One region of the Streptomyces sp. NPDC005408 genome, then DNA from elsewhere that is predicted to be linked to it. Evidence: riboswitches for the same ligand, from Rfam matches in the RefSeq annotation. Region 1 holds a riboswitch; each other region holds the start of a gene.

Region 1 (5,398 bases):
ACCCGCTCGGCGGGAACCGCGATGACCGCCAGGTCGACCGGCTCGCCGATCCCGGCGACGGACCGGAAGGCCGGGACACCGTCCACCTCCCGCTGACCCTCTGGGAATGCACGGTTCACGGCGTACGTACGACCCCTGTACCCGGCGTCGAGGAGGTTGCGCAGCACGGTGCGGCCCACGCCGCCCGGCGCGCGGCCGGCGCCGACGACGGCGACCGACCCGGGCGCGAGCAGACGCTGCACGGAGCGGGCCTCCGCTCGCTGCTCGCGGCCGCGCTGGACGGCGAGGGACTCGGCGGTCGGTTCGAGGTCGAGGGTCAGATGGACGGAGCCGTCCTCGAAGCTGCGCTTCTGTGTGTACCCCGCGTCCCGGAACACCTTGATCATCTTGCTGTTGGCGGGGAGCACCTCCGCGGCGAAGCGCCGGATGCCCCGCTCACGGGCGACCGCGGCGATGTGCTCGAGGAGGGCGGAGGCGACACCGCGCCCCTGGTGCGCGTCCTGTACGAGGAAAGCGACCTCCGCCTCGTCGGCCGGGGAGCTCGCGGGGCGGCCCTGCGCGTTGATGCGGTCGTAGCGGACGGTGGCGATGAACTCGCCGCCGACCGTGACCGCCAGACCCACCCGGTCCACGTAGTCGTGATGGGTGAAGCGGTGGACGTCCTTGGCGGAGAGCCGCGGATACGGCGCGAAGAACCGGTAGTACTTCGACTCGTCCGAGACCTGTTCGTAGAAGCTGACCAGGCGCTCTGCGTCCTCGGTGGTGATGGGCCTGATGCGCGCCGTACCGCCGTCGCGCAGCACCACGTCTGCTTCCCAGTGATCGGGGTAGTCGTGGTCCGGCTGGGTCTGCATGTGTGAAAGCGTACGGCTCACCCACCGGTCGCGGGTCGGTATGAGAGCACGCCGCAACGCATGAGAGACTGGTCTAGACAACCGCTAAGACTTGAAGGGCAACACCATGGCTGAGCGCCGCGTCAATGTCGGCTGGGCCGAGGGCCTTCACGCCCGCCCCGCTTCCATCTTCGTCCGTGCCGCCACGGCCTCCGGCGTCCCCGTGACGATCGCCAAGGCTGACGGCAACCAGGTCAACGCCGCCTCCATGCTCGCCGTTCTCGGCCTGGGCGCGCAGGGCGGCGAGGAGATCGTGCTCGCTTCCGACGCGGAGGGCGCCGACGCCGCCCTGGACCGTCTGGCCAAGCTGGTCGCCGAGGGGCTCGAGGAGCTTCCCGAGACCGTCTGAGCGGTTGTGCAGAATTCGCCCGGCGACACAGCCGCGGCCTCCCGAATTCGGGAGGCCGCGGCTGTGTTCATTTCTGCGTCCGACTCCGCGAATTCGGGCAGCAGAAAAGAAGCCCCACGAATATCTTCCCTTTGTATACGGCGCGCCTGTTAATTGCGGACGCTCGCGGTGTTTACGGCATGTTGCGAAGTCCTCACCCGCTCGGGACGGCGCAGCCGGTGCGCGGATGCGGCCCGCTCGGCATGCAGCGCGGTGAGCGCCCGTGCCCTCTCCACATCGCCGCGTGCCACCGCGTCCACGATCGCGCCGTGCTCCGCCCAGGAGTCGACGGGCTTGGCGGGCTGCTCGACCGCGTACATCCAGGCGATCTTGTGCCGCAGCTGGGTCAGCAGGGCGATCAGTCCCGGGCTGCCGGAGGCCTGGGCGAGCGTCTCGTGGAACCAGCCGCCCAGTGAGCGCAGGTCCTCGCCCTGGCCGCGGCGGGCCCGCTCCTGACCCAGCCTGACCAGGCCGCGCAGGACCTTGAGGTGCGCCTCCGTGCGCCGCTGGGCCGCGCGTGCCGCACCCAGCGGCTCCAGCAGCATCCGGACCTCCAGCAGGTCGGCGGCCTCCTGCTCGGTGGGCTCGGCGACGCAGGCTCCGGCATGCCTGCGGGTGGTCACAAAGCCCTCGGACTCCAGGGTTCGCAGGGCTTCGCGGACCGGGACCCGGGAGACGCCGTAGCGGCGCGCCAGCTGCTCCTCGGTGAGCCGGCTGCCGCGCTCGAATACGCCGGAGACGATGTCGTCGCGGATCGCCGTGCATACCGAGTGCGCGGGAATGCGCATGACCGAACCTCCGCTTTAATCCGCGCGAAACGCAGCCGATTGACGTCTGTTCGGTGACTCTATTGCAGTGGGCCGGATTTTCCGATGGCACTTCGGAATCCATGGATATCTTTTGGCCAGAGCTCCGAACGCAGAAGGCCCCGGCAGGGAGCCGGGGCCTTCTCATGTACGCGTTGTGTGCGCGTGCTCGGACTGCGTGTGCCGAGACTGCGTGTGCTCAGACGCCGACGCCGTGGGCGCGCAGGTACGCGACCGGGTCGATGTCGGAGCCGTACTCCGGGCTGGTGCGCGCCTCGAAGTGGAGGTGCGGTCCCGTGGTGTTGCCGGTCGCGCCGGAGTGGCCTATCTGCCGGCCCGGGGTCACGCTCTGGCCGACCGAGACGGTGATCGACGAGAGGTGGCCGTACTGCGTGTACGTGCCGTCCTTCATCTTGATCACGACGTTGTTGCCGTACGCGCCGCCCCAGCCGGCCTCGACGACGGTGCCGGAGCCGACCGCGTGCACGGTGGTGCCGGAGGCGGCGTGGAAGTCGATGCCGGTGTGGCTGCCGGAGGACCAGATGGCGCCGCCGGTCTTGTAGCCCGTGGAGATGTACGAGCCGGTGATCGGCGCGACGAAGGAGTTGAGGCGCTTGCGCTCGGCCTCGCGGGCGGCGCGCTCCTTGGCCTCGCGTGCGGCCTTGGCACGGGCCTCGGCCTTGCGCTTCGCCTCCGCAGCGGCCTTCGCCTTGGCAATGGCCTCGGCGGCCTCCTGCTTCTGGGCGGCGGCCTGGTCGGCGATCTGGTCGGCGAGGGTGTCAGCGGTCACGACCTGGGTCAGACCGGTGTCCTCGACGGCGGTGCTGGGGGTGGCGGCGAGCGCCGGGGAAGCGAGGGTTCCGATGACGCCGGTGGTGGCAAGGGCCGCTACGCCCGCCATGTTCGCGCTCCTGCGCGTCAGGCGGCTCGGGGCACGGTGCTTCCCGGTGGCACGGGTGAACGCCATGAAGTGGCTGGTCCTTTCCTTCCTTCTCGCCTACCGGGTTAGCTGACGGGTTCGGAGCAGGAAGGTCTCCTACGGGCCCCTCCGTACGGATACGAAGGCGTCCGATTCACCCCAGGGACTGAGTGGGTCCCCGGCTCCCCAGGCTCGCGCCTGACGGGGACTCGGCGATGGCTGTCCGATGCCGCGGATGCGGCTGGCTACTGGCGAACAGCCGGACCGACGCTAGGCGGGGCAACTTTCAATCACCAAACAGACAGGCCCTTTTGTAGTGCATGCCACAGGGCAGACAGGCAGCCTCCACAACAAACCGGACATAGCGAGGAACCCCGCCATCGCTTGGATGCCGGGGTTCCGCTTGCCTGTTGCGCCGGGTTCAGCCGGAGTTGTCCAGTTGGTGCGAGAGGCGATCAGCCGGTGACCACGGTCACTTCACCGATGCCCAGAGCCCTGACCGGCTCCTCGATCTGCGAGGCGTCGCCGACGAGCACCGTGACCAGCCGGTCAACCGGGAAGGCGCTGACGGCCGCCGCAGTCGCCTCCACGGTGCCCGTCTCCGCCAGCCGCACGTACAACTGCGCCTGGTAGTCGTCCGGGAGGAACTGCTCGACCTGGTCGGCGAGCGTGCCCGCGACAGACGCGGCCATCTCGAACTTCAGCGGCGCGACACCCACCAGGTTCTGCACCGCGACATCGCGCTCGGCATCGGTGAGACCCTCGGCGGCGAGCGTCCGCAGCACCTTCCACAGGTCGTCCAGCGCCGGTCCGGTGTTGGGGGTGTCCACCGAACCGCTGATCGCCAGCATCGCGGCGCCCGAGCCGTCGGGGGCGGACCGCAGCACCTGGCCGAAGGCCCGTACGCCGTAGGTGTAGCCCTTCTCCTCACGCAGCACGCGGTCCAGACGCGAGGTGAGGGTGCCGCCCAGGCAGTACGCGCCGAGCACCTGCGCGGGCCAGACGCGGTCGTGCCGGTCCGGGCCGATGCGGCCGATCAGCAGCTGCGTCTGCACGGCGCCCGGGCGGTCCACGATGACCACACGGCCCGTGTCGTCGGCGGTGATCGGCGGTACGGGACGGGGCGTGGCGCTGTCGCCCTTCCAGCCGCCGAAGGTCTCGGCGAGCACGGCGTCCAGGTCGACTCCGGTGAGGTCGCCGACGATCACCGCGGTGGCCGTGGCGGGCCGGACGTGCGCCTCGTAGAAAGCACGCACGGCCGCGGAGTCGATCCGGGCCACGGTCTCCTCGGTGCCCTGGCGGGGGCGCGACATACGGGCGGTGGCCGGGAAGAGCTCCTTGGAGAGCTCCTTGGCCGCGCGGCGGGCCGGATTGGCCGTCTCGTGCGGGATCTCGTCCAGACGGTTGCGCACCAGCCGCTCGACCTCGCTGTCGGCGAAGGCGGGCGCGCGCAGGGCGTCGGAGAGCAGACCGAGCGCCTTGGGCAGCCGGGAGACCGGGACCTCCAGGGAGACACGGACGCCGGGGTGATCGGCATGCGCGTCGAGGGTCGCGCCGCAGCGCTCCAGCTCGGCGGCGAACTCCTCGGCGGTGTGCTTGTCGGTGCCCTCCGACAGGGCGCGCGCCATGATCGTGGCAACACCGTCGATACCCTCGGGCTCGGCGTTCAGCGGAGCGTCGAGGAGGATCTCGACGGCCACCACCTGCTGGCCGGGCCGGTGGCAGCGCAGCACCGTCAGACCGTTGTCCAGCGTGCCGCGGTCGGGGGCGGGGAAGGCCCAGGGCCGGGGGGCACCCGCCGTCGGCTGCGGGTGGTACGTCATCGTCACGGCAGCGTCGCTCACTGGTCCGCCTCTTCCTCTTCGTTGCTTCCCTCGGGCGCAGAGACGGGTTCGTACACGAGCACTGCCCTGTTGTCGGGGCGCAGCCGGGCCTGGGCGACCGCCTGCACCTCCTCGGCGGTGACGTCGAGCACCCGCTGCACGGCGGTCAGCGCCAGCTGCGGGTCGCCGAACAGCACGGCAAACCTGCACAGTTCGTCCGCGCGGCCCGCGACGGTGCCGAGCCGGTCCAGCCATTCGCGCTCCAACTGGGCCTGAGCGCGCTCCATCTCCTCGGGCGTGGGGCCGTCGGCGGCGAACCGCGCCAGCTCCTCGTCGACCGCGGCCTCGATCTGCGGGACCTCGACACCGCCGGACGTCTTGACGTCCAGCCAGCCGAGCGAGGGAGCACCGGCGAGGCGCAGCAGACCGAACCCGGCGGCGACAGCAGTCTGGTCACGGCGCACGAGACGGTTGTGCAGCCGGGAGGACTCGCCGCCGCCGAGGACGGTGAGCGCCAGATCAGCGGCGTCGCACTCGCGCGTGCCGTCGTGCGGCAGCCGGTAGGCGGC
Region 2 (5,398 bases), on a different contig from region 1:
GGTGAAGTCCGACGAGCAGGGACGCATCGAGCCCGAGGCTCTGCGGCACGCCCTGGCGGTCGGCGGGCAGCGGGCGACGATGGTGATCCTCCAGGCGGGAGACATCCACTCCGGTGCCTTCGACCCCTTCGCCGAGACGATCACCGCCGCGCGTGAGGCAGACGCATGGGTGCACATCGACGGCGCCTTCGGTCTGTGGGCGGCCACCTCACCGACATACGCACATCTGACGGCGGGCTGCGCACGTGCCGACTCCTGGGCGACGGATGCCCACAAAACCCTGAACGTTCCCTACGACTGCGGCCTCGCCATCGTGCGCGACGCGTCCGCGGTCCGGGCAGCGATGGGCCTGCACGGCGACTACCTCATCCAGGACGAACACGGCGACCCCATCGACAAGGTCCCCGAACTCTCCCGGCGCGGCCGAGCCTTCACCGTGTGGGCCGCGCTCAGGTCGCTGGGCCGGTCGGGCGTGGCCGACCTGGTCGATCGGCTGTGCCGACACGCCTCCTCGTTCGCCACCGGTATCGCCGGGATCGACGGGGCGACGGTCCTCAACGACGTTGTATTCACCCAGGTCTGCGCCGAGTTCGGCAACGACGAACGCACGGAACAGGTGCTCACCCGGCTGCTCGACGACGGCACGGCATGGATCAGCGGCTCCACCTGGCACGGCCGTCGCGTCATGCGGATCTCGGTGAGCAACTGGTCCACGACCGACGACGACGTGGCGCGCACACTCGACGCGATCCGGCGTGCGGCTGCCGGAGCGTGATGCCTGGTCCGGCAGCCCGCCGCCTGACCGTTCCTCAGGCGCGCGTCGACTCCCGCGTCATCGGGGGCTCCGACGGCGTCGCGGGCACGGGTCCGAAGACCACCGCCCGGGCCACCTTCGGTGCGAACAGGGCGGTGAGCGGCGAGGTCAGGGTCAGTACGGAGCGGAAGGCCGGGCCCACGACGGGGTCACCCGGGTACCTCTGCTGGACGCGCCTCAGGTACCAGCCCGCGGCGCGGTCCGCGGGCCCGGTGGTGACCGCGTTGCCCACCGCGCCCGGCATCTTCTTGTCGGCGCCGGCCGAGATGTCCCAGGCCTGGCGGGACGCCTCGAACAGCGCCTGCTGGACCGATCGCGTCGTCGGCGTACGTCGCGGATCGGTCAGCGCGTCCCGCAGCGCCACCGCGCTCATTGCCGCGACCGCCATGCCCTGGCCGTAGATCGGGTTGAACGTGCACAGGGCGTCGCCCGTGGCGAGGAAACCGGCGGGGCGGCGGCCCGGGCGGTCGTAGCGGCGGCGGAGGTTCGATGTCTGGCGGAAGCCGAAGGGCGGCGTGTCCGGATCGGCCTCGCGCAGCCAGTCGTGGATGAAGGGATGCGGGAAGCGGGCCGCGAAGGCCGTGAACCCGTCCTCGTCCGTGGGCGGTTCGTCGCCCCGCAGGCCCGACAGAATCACCAGATAGCGGCCGTCCTCCAGCGGCAGCACCCCTCCCCCGTACACCTGCGAGGGATTGGGGAAGACGTAGTAACCGAGCGAGTCCGAGCCGAGGTTGTCGCTCTTGTTGCGGTAGATACGGGAGGCGTACGCGAGGCCCGTGTCGATGCCCTCCTCCTCCGGGGGCTCGGCGCCGATCGCCGACAGCCACTGCGAGGCCCGCGATCCGCGTCCCGAAGCGTCCACCACCAGGTCCGCTTCGATCTCTTGCGGCTGCTGCTCGACCGCCCGGGCACCCTCGCCGCGCCGTCGCAGCAGCACGCCCCGTACCCGGGAGGCGTCACCGAGCAGACCGACGGCCTCCGTCGACGTAACGGTCGTGATCGCCGGGTTGGCCAGGACCGCTCGCGCACCAAGTGCTCGATCTGTCCACGGGAGCCGGTGTAGATGTACGAGGTCGCCTCCGTGCGCCTGAACCATCGGCCGCTCTGCCACTGGACCATGTCCGCCGGCTGACCGATCCGTGGCGAACCCGAGGCTCTCAACTCGGAGACAAAGCCCGGCAGCAGGGCGTCCAGCGCGATCTGTCCGCCCTCGAGCAGCACATGGGCATGCCGCCCCTGCGGCACGCCCGGACGCGTCTCGGGGCCCTCGGGAAACTGGTCGCGCTCGACGATCGTCACCTTGTCGGCGTGCTCGGCCAGTACGTGTGCCGCGAGCAGTCCCGCCAGGCTGCCCCCGACGACAACGGCATGGCGCCCGCTCGTGCCCCGTCGCCAACTGCCGTTCTTCTGTGCCGTGTCCGGCATGTGTCCGCTCCTCGTGGTCAGCGAGTCGATCAGGACTGACCAGTATCCCGGTGCGGAGGGATCGATCACGAACGCCGATCAAGCCTCATCTGTCATGCGAAGGGGTGCGCGGTGCCAGACTGGGTGCCGTCACGATTGCTGCGACTGGACGATGCCGAATCGAATCGGCTCAACGACGGGGCGGGTATGACTGGGGTGGAGTTGGTGGTGGCCGCGCTGGCCGCGGCTGCTTCGGCGGGGCTCACGGACACCGCGAGCAAGCCGTCGATGCCCTCGCCTGGGCTTTACCCGATGTGCTGACGGTGGTTGCCGATGAACTTCTCTCCGGAGCGAAGACGACGGGCGGGGAATGAGCAGCCTGCGCCACCGTGTTCGCTGCCTGGCCGACCGTCGCGGCGGTCCTCACTGCGGTCGTCGTGCACCGCCGCGACGTATGAGCTCGAGCCGTCAGTAGGCGCCGTTCACATTGTCGATCGAGCCGTACCTGTCGGCTGCGTAGTTGCACGCGGCGGTGATGTTGGCGACCGGGTCATAGCTGTCCATCGACGTGCCGGGCACGTGATAAGCCTGGAACGTGGGGTCGATGACCTGGAGGAGCCCCTTGGACGGGGTTCCGGCCAGGGCGTTGGAGTCCCAGTTGTTGATGGCCAGCGGGTTGCCCGAGGACTCGCGCATGACGTTCCGGTGGATGCCGTCGTACGAGCCCGGGATGCCGTGCTTGGCCATGACGTCCAGCGACTCCTTGATCCAGCCGTCGAGGTCGTTGGAGTACGCCTTGGGCTTCGAGGCGGCGGGCTTCTTCGCTGCGGTCAGCGTGCTCGTGCGCTTCGAGCGGTCGGCCCGATCGGAGGCGGAAGCCGCCTTGGCGGCCTTCTTGCCGACGGTCAGCTTGAGGCCGGGGTGGATCATCCGCGGGTTGTCACCGATGACCTTGCGGTTGTCCTGGTACAGCTTCTTCCAGCCGCCGCTCACGTTGAGCTGGTCCGCGATCTTGGCGAGGGAGTCCCCTGCGACGACGGAATAGGTCGTGGGGGCCTTCTTCGCGGCGGCCGGCGTGATCGCCGTCACAGCCTTTGCCGCGAGAGCGGGCTGCGTCGCCGTCTGCGCGGCACCGGCGGTGGTTGCGCCGATCACCGGGAGGACGAGTGCGGCCCCGCCCGTGCCTGCGGCGACAAGGCCACGCGTCAGCGAGTTGGACTTGGGACGGCGGTGCTTACCCTTTGCGGGCATGACGAATTCCTCTCCGTCGCCTGCGAGGTGAGCTGTCGGGTTCGGGCTGGAGATGCCCGGCCGCTGTGTGGTCGCGACTTCACCCCTAGCCGTTCCGGATTTCCGGATCGGCGGCTTACCTGGGTCCCCCGCTCCTGCCGTACGTGAGTGGGTGCGGTTTACCGGACGGCGGCAGGATTCGGCGGTCCATCCGGGTTGCGGTGACCGTAAGCGAAATGGACTGGGTGAAACAAGCCCTGAATTCCGAATTGCAATCCGCGAGGCGGATCCGTCCGGAGAAAATCCGCCATCCGCCCCCAGCGGGAAACTCAACTCTCTTTCTGCAGAACGGGACTGGGCCCGGCGGCGCCCCCGTAGGCCCTGACAGACGTGACCCATTTCACTGGTGGCAGTGGGCAACTGTCCGCTTTGCGGCGGTCCGCCAGATAAAGAGAATTCACCCGACTTTCTCTAATGCGGGCATCGGATGCCATAAAAAGAGGAAATGCCCATGCAGCCCTTTTCGGACATCGTGGGCGTTATCGGAGCGGGCGGCCTGCGGCACGAGTGCTCACCACACGGCTCCGCCGCGCCGACCACCGTGCGGTGCGACGCGGCGGATCTCGCCCGAGGCTGCGTTGTGCGCCGGTCAGCCGGTGGTGCGAATGCGGTGGACGGAGTCCATGGCCTGCGCGCCGACCGCCGCCTTGTCGACGACATAGGCGGTGCCGTGGGCGACGACGACATGGTCGGTGTTCGCGCCGGTCGCAAGGTCCGCGAGAACGATTCCCTTGCGGGGGTCGACCACCGTGGTCGTCCCGGATTCCCTGTTGGCGACGAAGACATTGCCGGTGCAAGGGTCGGTCGCCGCGGCGAGGGCGCCCGCTCCCGTCGCGATCTCCTTCTGCACCACTCCCGCCTGCAGATCAATGACGGCGACGGAACCGCTCCCCTGGTTGACGGCGTAGGCGGTCCGCCCGTCGGCGGACAGCGCCACGTCGATGGTGCCCTTGCCCGCGGGGATCAGCCTGGGCTTGTCGGACGCCGGAGAGATCTCGATGAGCTGACCATTCGTCAGGTCGGCCGCGTAGACGATGCCCGTGCGCCCGTCGACAGCCACGCCCGCGGGAGTCGCGCCCGCGACGGTGACCCGCTTCTTCTCCTGGTACGTACGGCTGTCGAAGGCGACGACACTGCCGTCCTCGAGCCCGGCGGTCCACACCAGGTTGCGCTTCTGGTCGACGACGACATCGCGCGGGTGCTTCACGCCGGGCAGCGAGGCGAGGTGCTCGCCGGTGCGCTGGCTATAGACGGCAACGGAGTTGTCCAGCGTGTTGGTGGTCCACACGGTGTTGTGCACGTCATCCACCGCCACCCCGTAAATCGCTTCCCGCGCCCCGGTGGCCTCGTCCTTGAGCGGCGGGGTGTAGGCGGCCTTCACCTTCAGGGTCTCGGGGTCCACCTTGAGCAGCTGGGTCTGGGTGACCGGGGGGTATCCGACCGAGCTGGTGACCCACAGGACGTTGTTCCGTGCGGAGTAGGCGGACTGGTAAAGCCCCTGGCCCAGTTGGGCCGAGTCCACGGTGTAGGACGTCTGGTGGGTCTGGACCTGCGCCGGGGCCGCGGCCATGGCCGCACCGGCCGGGCCGAGCGCGCAGGTTGCGGATATGGCGGCGGCAAGCAGGACTCGGCGGTGAATTGAGCGGCGGCTACGGGACATGCGTGTTCCTCCAGAACAATGAAGAAGAAGTGAGTGCAGGTTTGTGGCACCCATGGATATTCGCCTCGGCTGAGCCCCTGCCCCACTATGCGGGCAGGGCTTGTCGGTTGTCGGTCTTTCCACCTCGTCTGACATCTCGCTGACATCCGGGGTTTTGTGGTGTGCCGGCAAATGCCCCGGCCTGAAATCAGGAGTACGGCAAGCGTGCCTTCAGGCAGGGCTGGGTCATG
Region 3 (5,398 bases), on a different contig from region 1:
CGATCTGGACCCGACAGCGGGAACTGCGCACAATATCGACCGAATTGCCCGCATACGCCGCAGCCGGCTGGCTGACCTCGGACGAGCCGCGCGCGCTCTCCTCGATGCGGGCGCGCACGATGGCGCGCGATGTGGCCCGCCGTACGCACGGACCGGCCGCGGCCCACGCCGTCTCGGAGTACGAACGGTTCGCGACGTCCCTGGCCTTTCTGCGCCACCGGGCCCACCGCGGCGCGGCGGGCCCTGACTTCATGGAGCGCGAGCAGGAGCTGCTGCACCACCTGTGGCAGCGCAAGGAGGTCGCGGGTCCGGCGCTGACCTATGCGGCGCGGGCTACGGGCCAGGCATGGGCACCGCCGCCCCACCGCGACTACGGCGGCTACAACCCGTACCGCTCCTAGGGCTGTTGTTCGGATCTTGCCGGGCTCGCGTGCCCTGGCACGCACTCCCCCGTAGCCCTTCGGGCACGGGAGGTGCCCCCACGCTGCGTTGTCGTCAGTCGCCGACGCTCCGCGTCGGCTCTCCCCCTGCCTTCGGCGGGGGGACCCCCATCCTCCGCCTTGCGATCGCACGCATCGCAGTGACATCAGCCGCTCCGCGGCGGGCCGCTCACTGATCCGGCCTGATCGACCGGACAGGACCTAGACCCCTACGCGGACGCCGCCGTCAGCACGGCCAGCTCGTCGTCCGTCAGCTCCAGCTCCGCGACCGCCGTCAGTGCCGGCAGCTGCTCGACCGTACGGGCCGAGGCGATGGGCGCCGCGACGGTCGGCTGCGCGGCCAGCCAGGCAAGAGCCACGGTCGCGATCTCGGCGCCGCGCGCCCCCGCCACCTGGTCGAGCGCTGCGAGGACCTTCACGCCCCGCTCCGTCTCCAGGTGCTTGCCCGCGCCCTGGGCCCGGGCGCTGTCGACCGTGGCACCGGGCCGGTACTTGCCGGTGAGGAAGCCGGACGCGAGCGCGAAGTAGGGGACGGCCGCGAGCCCGCCGCGAGCGGCGGTGTCCCGCAGATCGCCCTCGTAGGTGTCGCGGGACACGAGGTTGTAGTGCGGCTGGAGTGCGACATAGCGGGCAAGCCCCTCGCGCTCCGAGAAGTCCAGGGACGCCTGAAGCCGCTCGGCGGTGACGTTGGAGGCGGCGATGGCGCGGACCTTGCCCTCCTTCACCAGCTGGTCGAGGGCGGTGATGATCTCTTCGACGGGGACGCCCGGGTCGTCGAAGTGCGTGTAGTACAGGTCGATGTAGTCGGTACCGAGCCGCTTCAGCGACTCCTCGGCCGCAGCCTTGACCGTGGCACCGGAGAGGCCCTTGTACTGGGGGTGGGCGCCGACCTTGGTCGCCACGACGACGTCGGAACGGTTGCCGCGCGCGGCGATCCACTTGCCGATGATCGTCTCGGACTCGCCGCCCTCGTTGCCCGGAACCCAGGCGGAGTAGCTGTCGGCGGTGTCGACGAAGTTCCCGCCGGCGGCGGCATAGGCGTCGAGCACGGCAAAGGACTGCGCCTGGTCGGCGGTCCAGCCGAAGACGTTGCCGCCGAGGGCGAGCGGGAAGACGGCGAGATCGGACGAGCCGAGGGTACGGAGAGAAGTCATGCGTTGATCAACACGCTTACCGGTACGGCCTATTCCGCGCCGTACCGGTAACGCTTCCGCGTCAGACGCGTCAGAGGGGCCAGACCTCAGACCGTCAGGCCCTTGCCCCGCAGCCAGGCCATCGGGTCGATCCCGGTTCCGTCCGGCGTGTGGACCTCGAGGTGCAGATGCGGGCCCGTCACATTGCCCGTCGCGCCGACGCGGCCGATCGTCTCGCCCGTCGACACCTTCTGCCCGGCGCTGACCGAGATCGAGGACTGGTGGGCGTACCAGAGCTCCGTGCCGTCATCGAGTTCGATGACCGTGCGGTAGCCGTAAGAACCGGACCAGCCCGCCGACTTGACGGTGCCGCTGTGGATGGCCTTGAGGGGCGTTCCCGTCGGGGCCGCGAAGTCCAGGCCGGTGTGGTAGCCGGAGGACCACATCGAACCGGCCTCGCCGAAGGTCGAGGTGATCGTGTACGAGGAGGTCGGCAGGGCGTAACTCGCGGCGAGCTTGGCGAGGCGCTCGGCCTCCGCCTTCGCCGCCGCGGCCTTCTCGGCAGCGAGCTTCGCCGCCTCGGCCTTGGTCTCCGCCGCCGTCTGCTGCGTCTTCGCCTCCGCCGCGGCCTTCTCGGCGGCGACCTTCTCCGCGGCTGCCTTCGCCTCGGCGTCCGCCTCGGACTGCTGCTGGTCGGCCTGCTGGAGGATACGGGCGCGCAGCGCCTCACCGGCCGAGCCCTGCGCCTCGGGCCGGGAGCCGGTGTCCGCCGCGAGGGTCGACGAGGTGAGCGGAGCGGTGTTGCCCGCGTCCGCGTCCGAGGAGTCGTCGGAGATGAGGGAGCCCACGCCCGGCAGGGACTTGGCGTCGGGCAGGTTGTCCGCGATCGAGTCGGGGAGGGATATGGAGACCGGCGGCTTGCTTTGCGCGGTGGCCATGCCGCCCGCGCCGACCGCGGCGATCACGCCGACCCCGAGCACCGTGGAGCTGCGGGCGAGTCCGCCGCGCTGCTTCATGACACGGTGCCGGCCGCGCACCGGACGGACGGAGTCCTCGGTGGGGTTCCATTCCTCCCATGCCCGCTCTGTCTTCACTTCGACGCCGAAGAAATCAGTTTCGAAGGGTGCTTCAGGGGCAGGTTTATTGGACGCCACGGAGGCGTACTCCTTTCCTTCCTTCTCGCCTACCGGGTTAGCTGACGGGTTCGGAGCAGGAAGGTCTCCTACGAGCGCTTCCGCCGCGGAAAAGAACGGCAAAAGGTGCCCGATTCACCCCAATTGGTGGTTCCCCGGTTCCCTTGCGGGATTCGGCGCGTGCGCACGGTGCCGTCTCTTGCGACGGCTGGGACGACCGCGCTGCGTTATCGAACGTTAATAGACACCAGCGCCGGATTCCAAGCTGTTCCGACTGATCATTAACGACGTTGACACAGACGTACCCGGACACAAGCGCCCGGACTCGGGCGACTTGACCGCCCCTCAGGCAACACCCCTCACCTGACGTTGCCTCAGATGTTATGCGGAGGGATGCCTCTCGATTACATAGGGTGCCCATCTACCGTCTGGCCCATGGTCGTACACATCAGCCAGAGCGTGGCGGACCGCTATCGCGAGTTCTCCGCCGAGCAAGCACACGGTCAGTCTCCCGTGTATGAGAAGCTCACCGCCGAAATCGCCGAAGACCCGGACATCTGCGCCCTCATCGCCTCACTCCCGCCCGGCAACAAGCAGCAGCCGAATCTGCTCCTCGCCGCGGTACGCCACCTCGGCGGGCCGTACGAGACATGGCCCGCCTTCCGCGACTGGCTGCCCGCGCACAGGGACGCCGTCCGCGATGTGATGCTCGCGCGCTTCACCCAGACCAACGAGCCCGCCCGCTGCGCGACGCTGCTTCCGCTCCTGGCCGCGCTCCCCCAGCCTCTCGCCCTGATCGAGGTCGGCACCTCGGCTGGGCTCTGTCTGCATCCCGACCGCTACGCCTACCGCTACGACGACGGCCCACGGCTCGGCGAGTCCGTCGTCACCTTCGACTGCCGTACGTACGGATCCGCGCCCCCGGACCTGCCGCTGCCCGGCCGGCTGCCCGAGATCGCCTGGCGCGCGGGCATCGACCTCAACCCGCTCGACATCACCGACCCCGAGGACGTCCGCTGGCTCCAGTCCCTGATCTGGCCGGGCCGCGGCGACCGGCCGCGACAGCAGCTCGGCGCCATCGAAGCCGTACGGGACGCTCCCCGCCCCCGGATCGTCCGCGGCGATCTGGTCGAGGAACTCGCGCCGCTCGCCGCCGAAGCCCCAGACGGCGCGACGCTCGTCGTCCTGCACACCGCCGTGCTCACGTACCTCCCGCTCGCCCGGCGCGAGGAGTTCGCACGAATCGTCCGCGGCCTGCCCGGCCACTGGATCTCCAACGAGCACCACACGGTGCTGCCCTGGCTCGATGCCCCGAGGCCGCCCGACGAGCACCTGCTCACGCTCGCCCTTGACGAGCGGGCCGTCGCGTTCACGGCACCGCACGGCCAGGGCCTTCACTGGCTGGGCTGAGCGCGCCTGACCACCGGAACGGTCCTGCGGCGCTTCGGCTGCCCCTCCGCGGGGCGGCTGACCGCCAGCAGCGCCATGTCGTCCGTGGCGCCGCCGCCCGTATGCCGTCGTACGTCGGCGACCAGCGCGTCCAGCAGCTCCTCGGGCCCGGGAAAGAGCCGCCCGGCCAGCCGCTCGCCGGGGTCGTAGAAGACGCCGTTCGCATCGCGCGCCTCGGACAGCCCGTCCGTGTAGAGAAGCAGTGTGGCCCCAGGAGGCAGGGGGTGGGTGTCCGCGCGGTCCGGCCACATCCCCAGATCGCCCATGCCCAGCGGCAGGGCGGCCTCGGACGGCTCCAGGACTTCCAGTTTCCCGTCGGCATACAGCAGCAGTGGTTCCGGATGCCCCCGGTTCACAACCCGTACAACGGCATCGTCGCGCGGGATCTCGGCCAGTACCGCGGTGGTGAACCCCTCGAAGGCGTCCAGGGTGGGCCGCCGCGTGCCCTCGCGCGCGAGCGCCCGGTCCAGCCGCCCGGCAACCCCTACGAGCGAGCCCTCCTGCTCGGCTGCCTCCCGGAACGCACCGATCACCACGGCCACCGCCTCGACCGCTTCGAGCCCCTTGCCCCGTACGTCACCGACCACCAGCCGCACCCCGAAGGGCGTGTCCTGTACGGCGAAGAGGTCACCGCCGATGAACGCGTCCGCCTGTGCAGCCTCGTACCGCGCGGCGACCTCCAGCCCGCCGATCCGGTCCGCGGGGGTCGGCAGCACGGCGCGCTGGGCGGTCTCGGCGATCACCCTGGCTGATGCGAGGCGCTCGCTGCTGAGCCGTACGACCCGGTTGATGAGCAGCGCAAGACCCGAGACGGTGATCACGGTGCTCAGCTCGGTGAACGCGGTGATCTGCGAGGCCGTGTGGTTGTAGAGGTGCAGCCCCGTCACGCCGAGTGTCGCCGCGATACCGGTCAGCAGGGTTCCGACCCAGGTGAAGATGGGGGCCGCGATCAGGGGCGCCGCGGCGAAGAGCGGGACCGCCGTGAACCGGGGCGGGGTCAGGAGATCGAAGATCAAGCCGCCGACGATCATCAGCGCGGGCAGCAGGCCGGCGAAACCGCGGGCGATGTCGGCTCCGCCCTGCTCTCGCTTCGCCACGGATGCTCTCCTGCCCGGTCCGCCCACGGCTGCGGACGGTGCCGCGCCCTTCCCAGGCTGGCCGCAGCCGCGCCGGGCGGCGAGTCGCCGTCGGCCAACCGGGCGATCGGGAGAGGTGGATACGACAGTGGCCCGGCACTCTTACG
Region 4 (5,398 bases), on a different contig from region 1:
GAGCGGGAGACACGGCGGCCCGCGTTGATCTGGGTGTACGTGGTGCGCGGCAGCGAGACTCCGGCGGAGCGCCAGGCGGCCTGGGTGAGCCCGGAGCAGTCGAATGAGGTGGGCCCGGTCGCGCCCCAGACGTACGGCTTGCCGAGCGCCCCGTAGGCGTAGGCGACGGCCTGTGCGGCACGGGGGTTGGGGGCCTGGAGGGAGCCGCGGGGGGCAGCGGAACGGTCCGCGCGTGTGCCCGACGCCTCCCCGTAGGAAGTCCCCTGCGAGGTGTCGTAGGAGGCGCGCTGCTCGGCCGTGAGCTGATCCAGCAGGCGTTCGGCGGCCGAGAGCTTCTCCTGGACTGTCGCCTTGTTCCTGGCCAGCTCGGTCTGCCGGGCCTTGAGGGCGCCCATACGCTCGCCCGCCTCGGCCCTCAACCGGGCGATCTCCACCAGCTGCTGGTGCACCCCGGCGATGGCGTCGGCCTGCCGGGTGCCGACCCGCTCGGCGAGCGCTGCCCGCTCCAGATACTCGTCAGGGTCGGAGGTCAGCGCGAGCTGCAGCCCCGGGTCGATGCCGCCGGCGCGGTACTGGGCGGTGGCGATCGAACCGAGTGCGTTGCGCGAGGTGTTGAGCCGCTCGGTCCTGCGGGCGGCCTCGTCGCGCAGCTCGTCCAGCGACCTGCGGGCGCTCGTGGTCTGCTGCTTGGCGCCGTTGTACTTCTCGGTGGCGGCCTCGGCCTCCTCGTACAGCTTGTCGACCTTGGCCTTGATCTGTGCGGGGGTGAGGACGGGTTCGGCGTGCCCGGTGCCGTCGAATGCGGTGGCGGTCGCGGCGCCTGCGAGCGCGATGGTGGCGGCGGTCCGCGCCGCGGGCCCGGTGAGCGGATGCTGCTTCGGTTTCCGGTGCGCTGCCACGAGGGCGTCCACGTCCTTCCGTCTTTCCTGCGGTCCGAGGCCGGTCCGACGGCGGTCCGCACAGGGGGAGCGGTCCGCCGCCGGATCTCTCGGCGGTGGTGTCCGACGGCCGCCCGGGAGCCCGGCGGCGGTGGGGAGTCGGTCACCTGAGGGAGGACGGTAAACCTGGAGGTCACGGGAAAGAGGCGTAAGGACCGATAGTGCCCAAAAGTGGACAGTTGGGATCGGTTTCTGAGAGCAGACGTGATGGCATCGGCCCAACCGCGGTACCGCTGTGACCGATGCGGCGAATGAGGCACACCAGCCCAAAGGGCGGTGGTATGGGGAGGGTTAGGCTCCGCCTCATGGACGTACTCATCAATGTCTTCGTCGCCCTGCACATCATCGGCATCGCGTCGCTGCTCGGCGGCTTCCTGACCCAGATGAAGGCGATGAGCGCGGGAGCGGCGCGCTTCAGCCCGGCGATGCTGCACGGGGCGCTGACCATGCTGATCACGGGCGTGGTGCTGGTGGGCCTGAACCAGGCGGACGACCAGCCGGTCAACAACCTGAAGATCAGCATCAAGCTGGCGATCCTGGTGGTGATCCTGGGGGTGGTCTACGTCAAGCGTGACGAGGAGAAGGCCGAGAAGGCGCTGTTCGGGGCGGTGGGCGGACTGACCGTCGCGAACATCTTCATCGCGACGCTGTGGACGTAGTCTCTGCCGGGGGTCCGCTGTGGACGTGATGCCTCGGACATGAGAACGCCCGGGCGCGCTTCGGAGGCCCGGGCGTTCGGCTGTCGGCGGCGTTACGCGGGGCGCACGCTGCCGTAGATCGGCATGTAGTAGATCGACTCCTCGCGGACGTTCGCACCGGGCTTCGGCGCGTGGATCATCTTGCCGTCACCGATGTAGATGCCGACGTGGCTGATGTCGTCGTAGAAGAAGACCAGGTCACCCGGGAGCAGATCCTTGGTCTCGACCCGCGTGCCCACCTTCACCTGGTCCCAGGTGGTGCGCGGCAGGTCCACGCCGGCCGCCTTCCAGGCGGCCTGGGTCAGTCCCGAGCAGTCGTACGAACTCGGGCCGGTCGCTCCCCAGACGTACGGCTTGCCCGTCTGGGCGCGGGCGAAGGCGAGGACCTTGTCGGCCTTGGCCGCGTAGGTGCCGTCGGCCGTGCCGGTGCCGGTGCCCGTACCGGTTCCGGTTCCCGTGCCCTTGTCGGCCTCCTGCTGCCGGCGCGCCGCCTCCGCCTTGGCGCGGGCCTCCGCCTCCGCCTTGGCCTTCGCCTCGGCCTTGCGGCGGGCCTCTTCCTGCTTCTGGCGCTCGATCGCGGCGAGCCGCGCCTTCTCCTCGGCGGTCAGCTTCGACAGCAGCGAGCGCGCCTCGGCGAGCTTCGTCTGGACCACCTGCTTGCTGGTGCGCAGGGCCTTCTGCGAGAGCGTGAGCGAATCGAGCTTCTCCGTCGCCTGCGCGCGCTGCTTGGCGGCCGCGGCCCGCTGGGTCTCGTAGTCGTCGATCACGGTGCGCTGACGGTCGGTCATCCGGTCCATCAGCTGCGTCTGGTCGAAGTACGCCTGGGGGCTGTCCGCGAAGATCAGCGCGGCGGTCGGGGTGACCGCGCCCGTTCGGTACTGCGCGGCCGCGTAGTTGCCGAGCGCCCTGCGGGACTCGTTCAGCTTCTCCGTGCGCTTGGCGGCGTCGTCGAGGAGCTCGTCGACCTCACGACGCTTCTCGTCGGTGGACTCCTTGACCTTGTTGTACTTCTCGGTCGCGGTGCCGGCCTGCCGGTAGAGGTCGTCGACCTTCTTCTGCACCTCTTCGATGGAGGGCTTCGGTTCGGTGGGCGCGGCGTTGGCGCTCTGCGTCGACAGCAGGGTGACGCCGGCGATGGCCGCCGTCGTGAGCCCGACGGCGGGCGAGGTCTTCGCGGTACGGCTGCGTTCTTTGCGATGCGAGGCCAAGGCCGGCATCTCCTTCTTCCGTGGACCGCCTACCGGGTTAGCTGTCGGGTTCGGGCGGAACGGAAGATCGCCCTACGGACCGAATGGAGCACGGTCCGATTCACCCCGGTTGTGCATAGTGGGTCCCCGGTTCCGAACTTCCTTGCGGAAAGCCCGAATTCGGCGCGAGCTGCCCGATGTGGCGTGGATCGCCAGGGGGGTACGGGCCGCCTGATCGAGCACGCTAGCCAACTCGTGTGGCTGCTGTGAAGGTTGATGTTCGAAATGCCCGATACATTTTCGTGACCTTACTCATCGACGGATCTGTGTGTTCCGGATGATGACCCGACGACATGGCCCGATCACGCAGGGTTGCCAGGAGGTGCTGCCAGGTTACGGAGGGTGGTGGCCGAATGCGGCGGCAAGCTGTCAGTGCGGCGGCCTAGACTCGTAGAGCGATGAGCAGCCTCTTTGACGACAGCTTCCTGGCGGACCTCCAGCCCAGCTCGGAGCACCCTCCGCCACCGCCCGAGGACTCGGCCCAGGAGGAGATCCCGGACGATCTCTTCCAGGGCGCGTTCGACGTGCCTCCGGCCCGCGATCCGTACCACCGCGACGGCGCGCCGCGCACGGTCGTGGACCCCGCCGCCCTGCTGGAAGGGCTGAACGATGAGCAGCGCGCGGCCGTCGTGCACACCGGCTCGCCGCTGCTCATCGTCGCCGGGGCCGGGTCCGGCAAGACCCGGGTGCTGACGCACCGGATCGCGCATCTGCTGGGGTCCCGCAGCGTCCACCCCGGCCAGATACTGGCGATCACGTTCACCAACAAGGCCGCCGGCGAGATGAAGGAGCGCGTCGAGCAGCTCGTCGGGCCGCGCGCCAACGCCATGTGGGTGTCCACCTTCCACAGCGCGTGCGTGCGCATCCTGCGCCGCGAGTCCAAGAGGCTCGGCTTCACCTCGTCGTTCTCGATCTACGACGCGGCGGACTCGAAGCGGCTGATGGCGCTGGTCTGCCGGGATCTCGATCTCGACCCCAAGAAGTTCCCGCCGAAGTCCTTCAGCGCGAAGATCTCGAATCTGAAGAACGAGCTGATCGACGAGGAGACCTTCGCCGACCAGGCCGCCGACGGCTTCGAGAAGACGCTCGCCGAGGCGTACCGCATGTACCAGGCCAGGCTTCGCGAGGCCAATGCCCTGGACTTCGACGACATCATCATGACGACGGTGCATCTGCTCCAGGCGTTCCCGGACGTCGCCGAGCACTACCAGCGCCGCTTCCGCCACGTCCTGGTGGACGAGTACCAGGACACCAACCACGCTCAGTACACACTCGTACGCGAGCTGGTGGGTACGGGGTACGAGGACCTGCCGCCGGCCGAGCTCTGCGTCGTCGGCGACGCCGACCAGTCGATCTACGCCTTCCGCGGCGCGACCATCCGCAACATCCTCCAGTTCGAGGAGGACTACCCGGACGCGACGACGATCCTGCTCGAGCAGAACTACCGCTCGACGCAGACGATCCTCTCCGCAGCCAACGCGGTCATCGAGCGGAACGAAAGCCGCCGACCCAAGAACCTGTGGACCAACGCGGGCGCGGGCGCGCAGATCACCGGCTATGTCGCCGACACCGAGCACGACGAGGCGCAGTTCGTCGCCGACGAGATCGACCGGCTGACGGACGCGGGCGACGCGAAGGCGGGCGACGTCGCCATCTTCTACCGTACGAACGCCCAGTCCCGTGTCTTCGAAGAGATCTTCATCCGCGTCGGACTGCCGTACAAGGTCGTCGGCGGAGTGCGCTTCTACGAGCGCAAGGAGGTCCGCGATGTGCTGGCGTATCTGCGGGTGCTCGCCAATCCGGAAGACAATGTGCCGCTGCGCCGGATCCTGAACGTCCCCAAGCGCGGCATCGGTGATCGCGCCGAGGCGATGATCGACGCGCTCGCGCTGCGCGAGAAGATCACCTTCCCGCAGGCGCTGCGGCGCGTCGACGAGGCGTACGGCATGGCGGCCCGCTCCGCCAACGCCGTCAGGCGCTTCAACGTGCTGATGGAGGAGCTGCGTACGGTCGTCGACTCGGGTGCAGGCCCGGCGGTGGTTCTGGAGGCCGTCCTGGAGCGCACCGGCTATCTCGCCGAGCTGCAGGCATCGACCGACCCGCAGGACGAGACACGTATCGAGAACCTCCAGGAACTGGCCGCCGTGGCGCTGGAGTTCGAGCAGGACCGCGCCGAGGAGGAGGGCGCGGGCACGCTCGCCGAGTTCCTGGAGAAGGTGGCGCTCGTCGCCGACTCCGACCAGATCCCCGACGAGGACGAGGACGGCTCCGGCGTCATCACCCTGATGACACTGCACACCGCGAAGGGCCTTGAGTTCCCTGTGGTGTTCCTGACGGGCATGGAGGACGGCGTCTTCCCGCACATGCGCGCCCTCGGCCAGGCGAAGGAGCTGGAGGAGGAGCGGCGGCTCGCGTATGTCGGCATCACGCGCGCCCGCGAGCGCCTCTATCTGACCCGGTCGTCGATGCGCAGCGCCTGGGGCCAGCCCTCTTACAACCCGCCCTCGCGCTTCCT

What was found. Region 1 has a riboswitch for cyclic di-AMP ahead of ABZS64_RS07305 (M23 family metallopeptidase). Riboswitches for the same ligand answer to the same signal wherever they lie in the genome.
Region 2: linked by a shared signal. The riboswitch ahead of ABZS64_RS19645 (LysM peptidoglycan-binding domain-containing protein) and the one ahead of ABZS64_RS07305 (M23 family metallopeptidase) in region 1 are both predicted to bind cyclic di-AMP.
Region 3: linked by a shared signal. The riboswitch ahead of ABZS64_RS18715 (M23 family metallopeptidase) and the one ahead of ABZS64_RS07305 (M23 family metallopeptidase) in region 1 are both predicted to bind cyclic di-AMP.
Region 4: linked by a shared signal. The riboswitch ahead of ABZS64_RS05925 (NlpC/P60 family protein) and the one ahead of ABZS64_RS07305 (M23 family metallopeptidase) in region 1 are both predicted to bind cyclic di-AMP.

The regions. Positions count from the first base shown of each region.
Region 1 covers NZ_JBEXEX010000005.1:126,046-131,443, reverse strand. The annotation lists gene ABZS64_RS07320 (GNAT family N-acetyltransferase) at 1-854, opposite strand, end outside; gene ABZS64_RS07315 (HPr family phosphocarrier protein) at 961-1,242, shown strand; gene ABZS64_RS07310 (GntR family transcriptional regulator) at 1,392-2,069, opposite strand; gene ABZS64_RS07305 (M23 family metallopeptidase) at 2,287-3,054, opposite strand; cyclic di-AMP (ydaO/yuaA leader) riboswitch at 3,067-3,231, opposite strand; gene ABZS64_RS07300 (pitrilysin family protein) at 3,462-4,850, opposite strand; gene ABZS64_RS07295 (pitrilysin family protein) at 4,847-5,398, opposite strand, start outside.
Region 2 covers NZ_JBEXEX010000019.1:59,956-65,353, reverse strand. The annotation lists gene ABZS64_RS19655 (pyridoxal-dependent decarboxylase) at 1-775, shown strand, start outside; partial or broken gene ABZS64_RS19650 (FAD-dependent monooxygenase) at 810-2,239, opposite strand; gene ABZS64_RS19645 (LysM peptidoglycan-binding domain-containing protein) at 2,687-3,469, opposite strand; cyclic di-AMP (ydaO/yuaA leader) riboswitch at 3,474-3,633, opposite strand; gene ABZS64_RS19640 (YncE family protein) at 4,098-5,168, opposite strand; gene ABZS64_RS19635 (amino acid adenylation domain-containing protein) at 5,394-5,398, opposite strand, start outside.
Region 3 covers NZ_JBEXEX010000017.1:146,211-151,608, reverse strand. The annotation lists gene ABZS64_RS18725 (PrsW family intramembrane metalloprotease) at 1-401, shown strand, start outside; gene ABZS64_RS18720 (aldo/keto reductase) at 650-1,594, opposite strand; gene ABZS64_RS18715 (M23 family metallopeptidase) at 1,681-2,727, opposite strand; cyclic di-AMP (ydaO/yuaA leader) riboswitch at 2,739-2,895, opposite strand; gene ABZS64_RS18710 (DUF2332 domain-containing protein) at 3,142-4,116, shown strand; gene ABZS64_RS18705 (PP2C family protein-serine/threonine phosphatase) at 4,101-5,252, opposite strand.
Region 4 covers NZ_JBEXEX010000004.1:118,904-124,301, reverse strand. The annotation lists gene ABZS64_RS05935 (NlpC/P60 family protein) at 1-899, opposite strand, end outside; gene ABZS64_RS05930 (hypothetical protein) at 1,244-1,597, shown strand; gene ABZS64_RS05925 (NlpC/P60 family protein) at 1,690-2,853, opposite strand; cyclic di-AMP (ydaO/yuaA leader) riboswitch at 2,856-3,019, opposite strand; gene pcrA (DNA helicase PcrA) at 3,282-5,398, shown strand, end outside.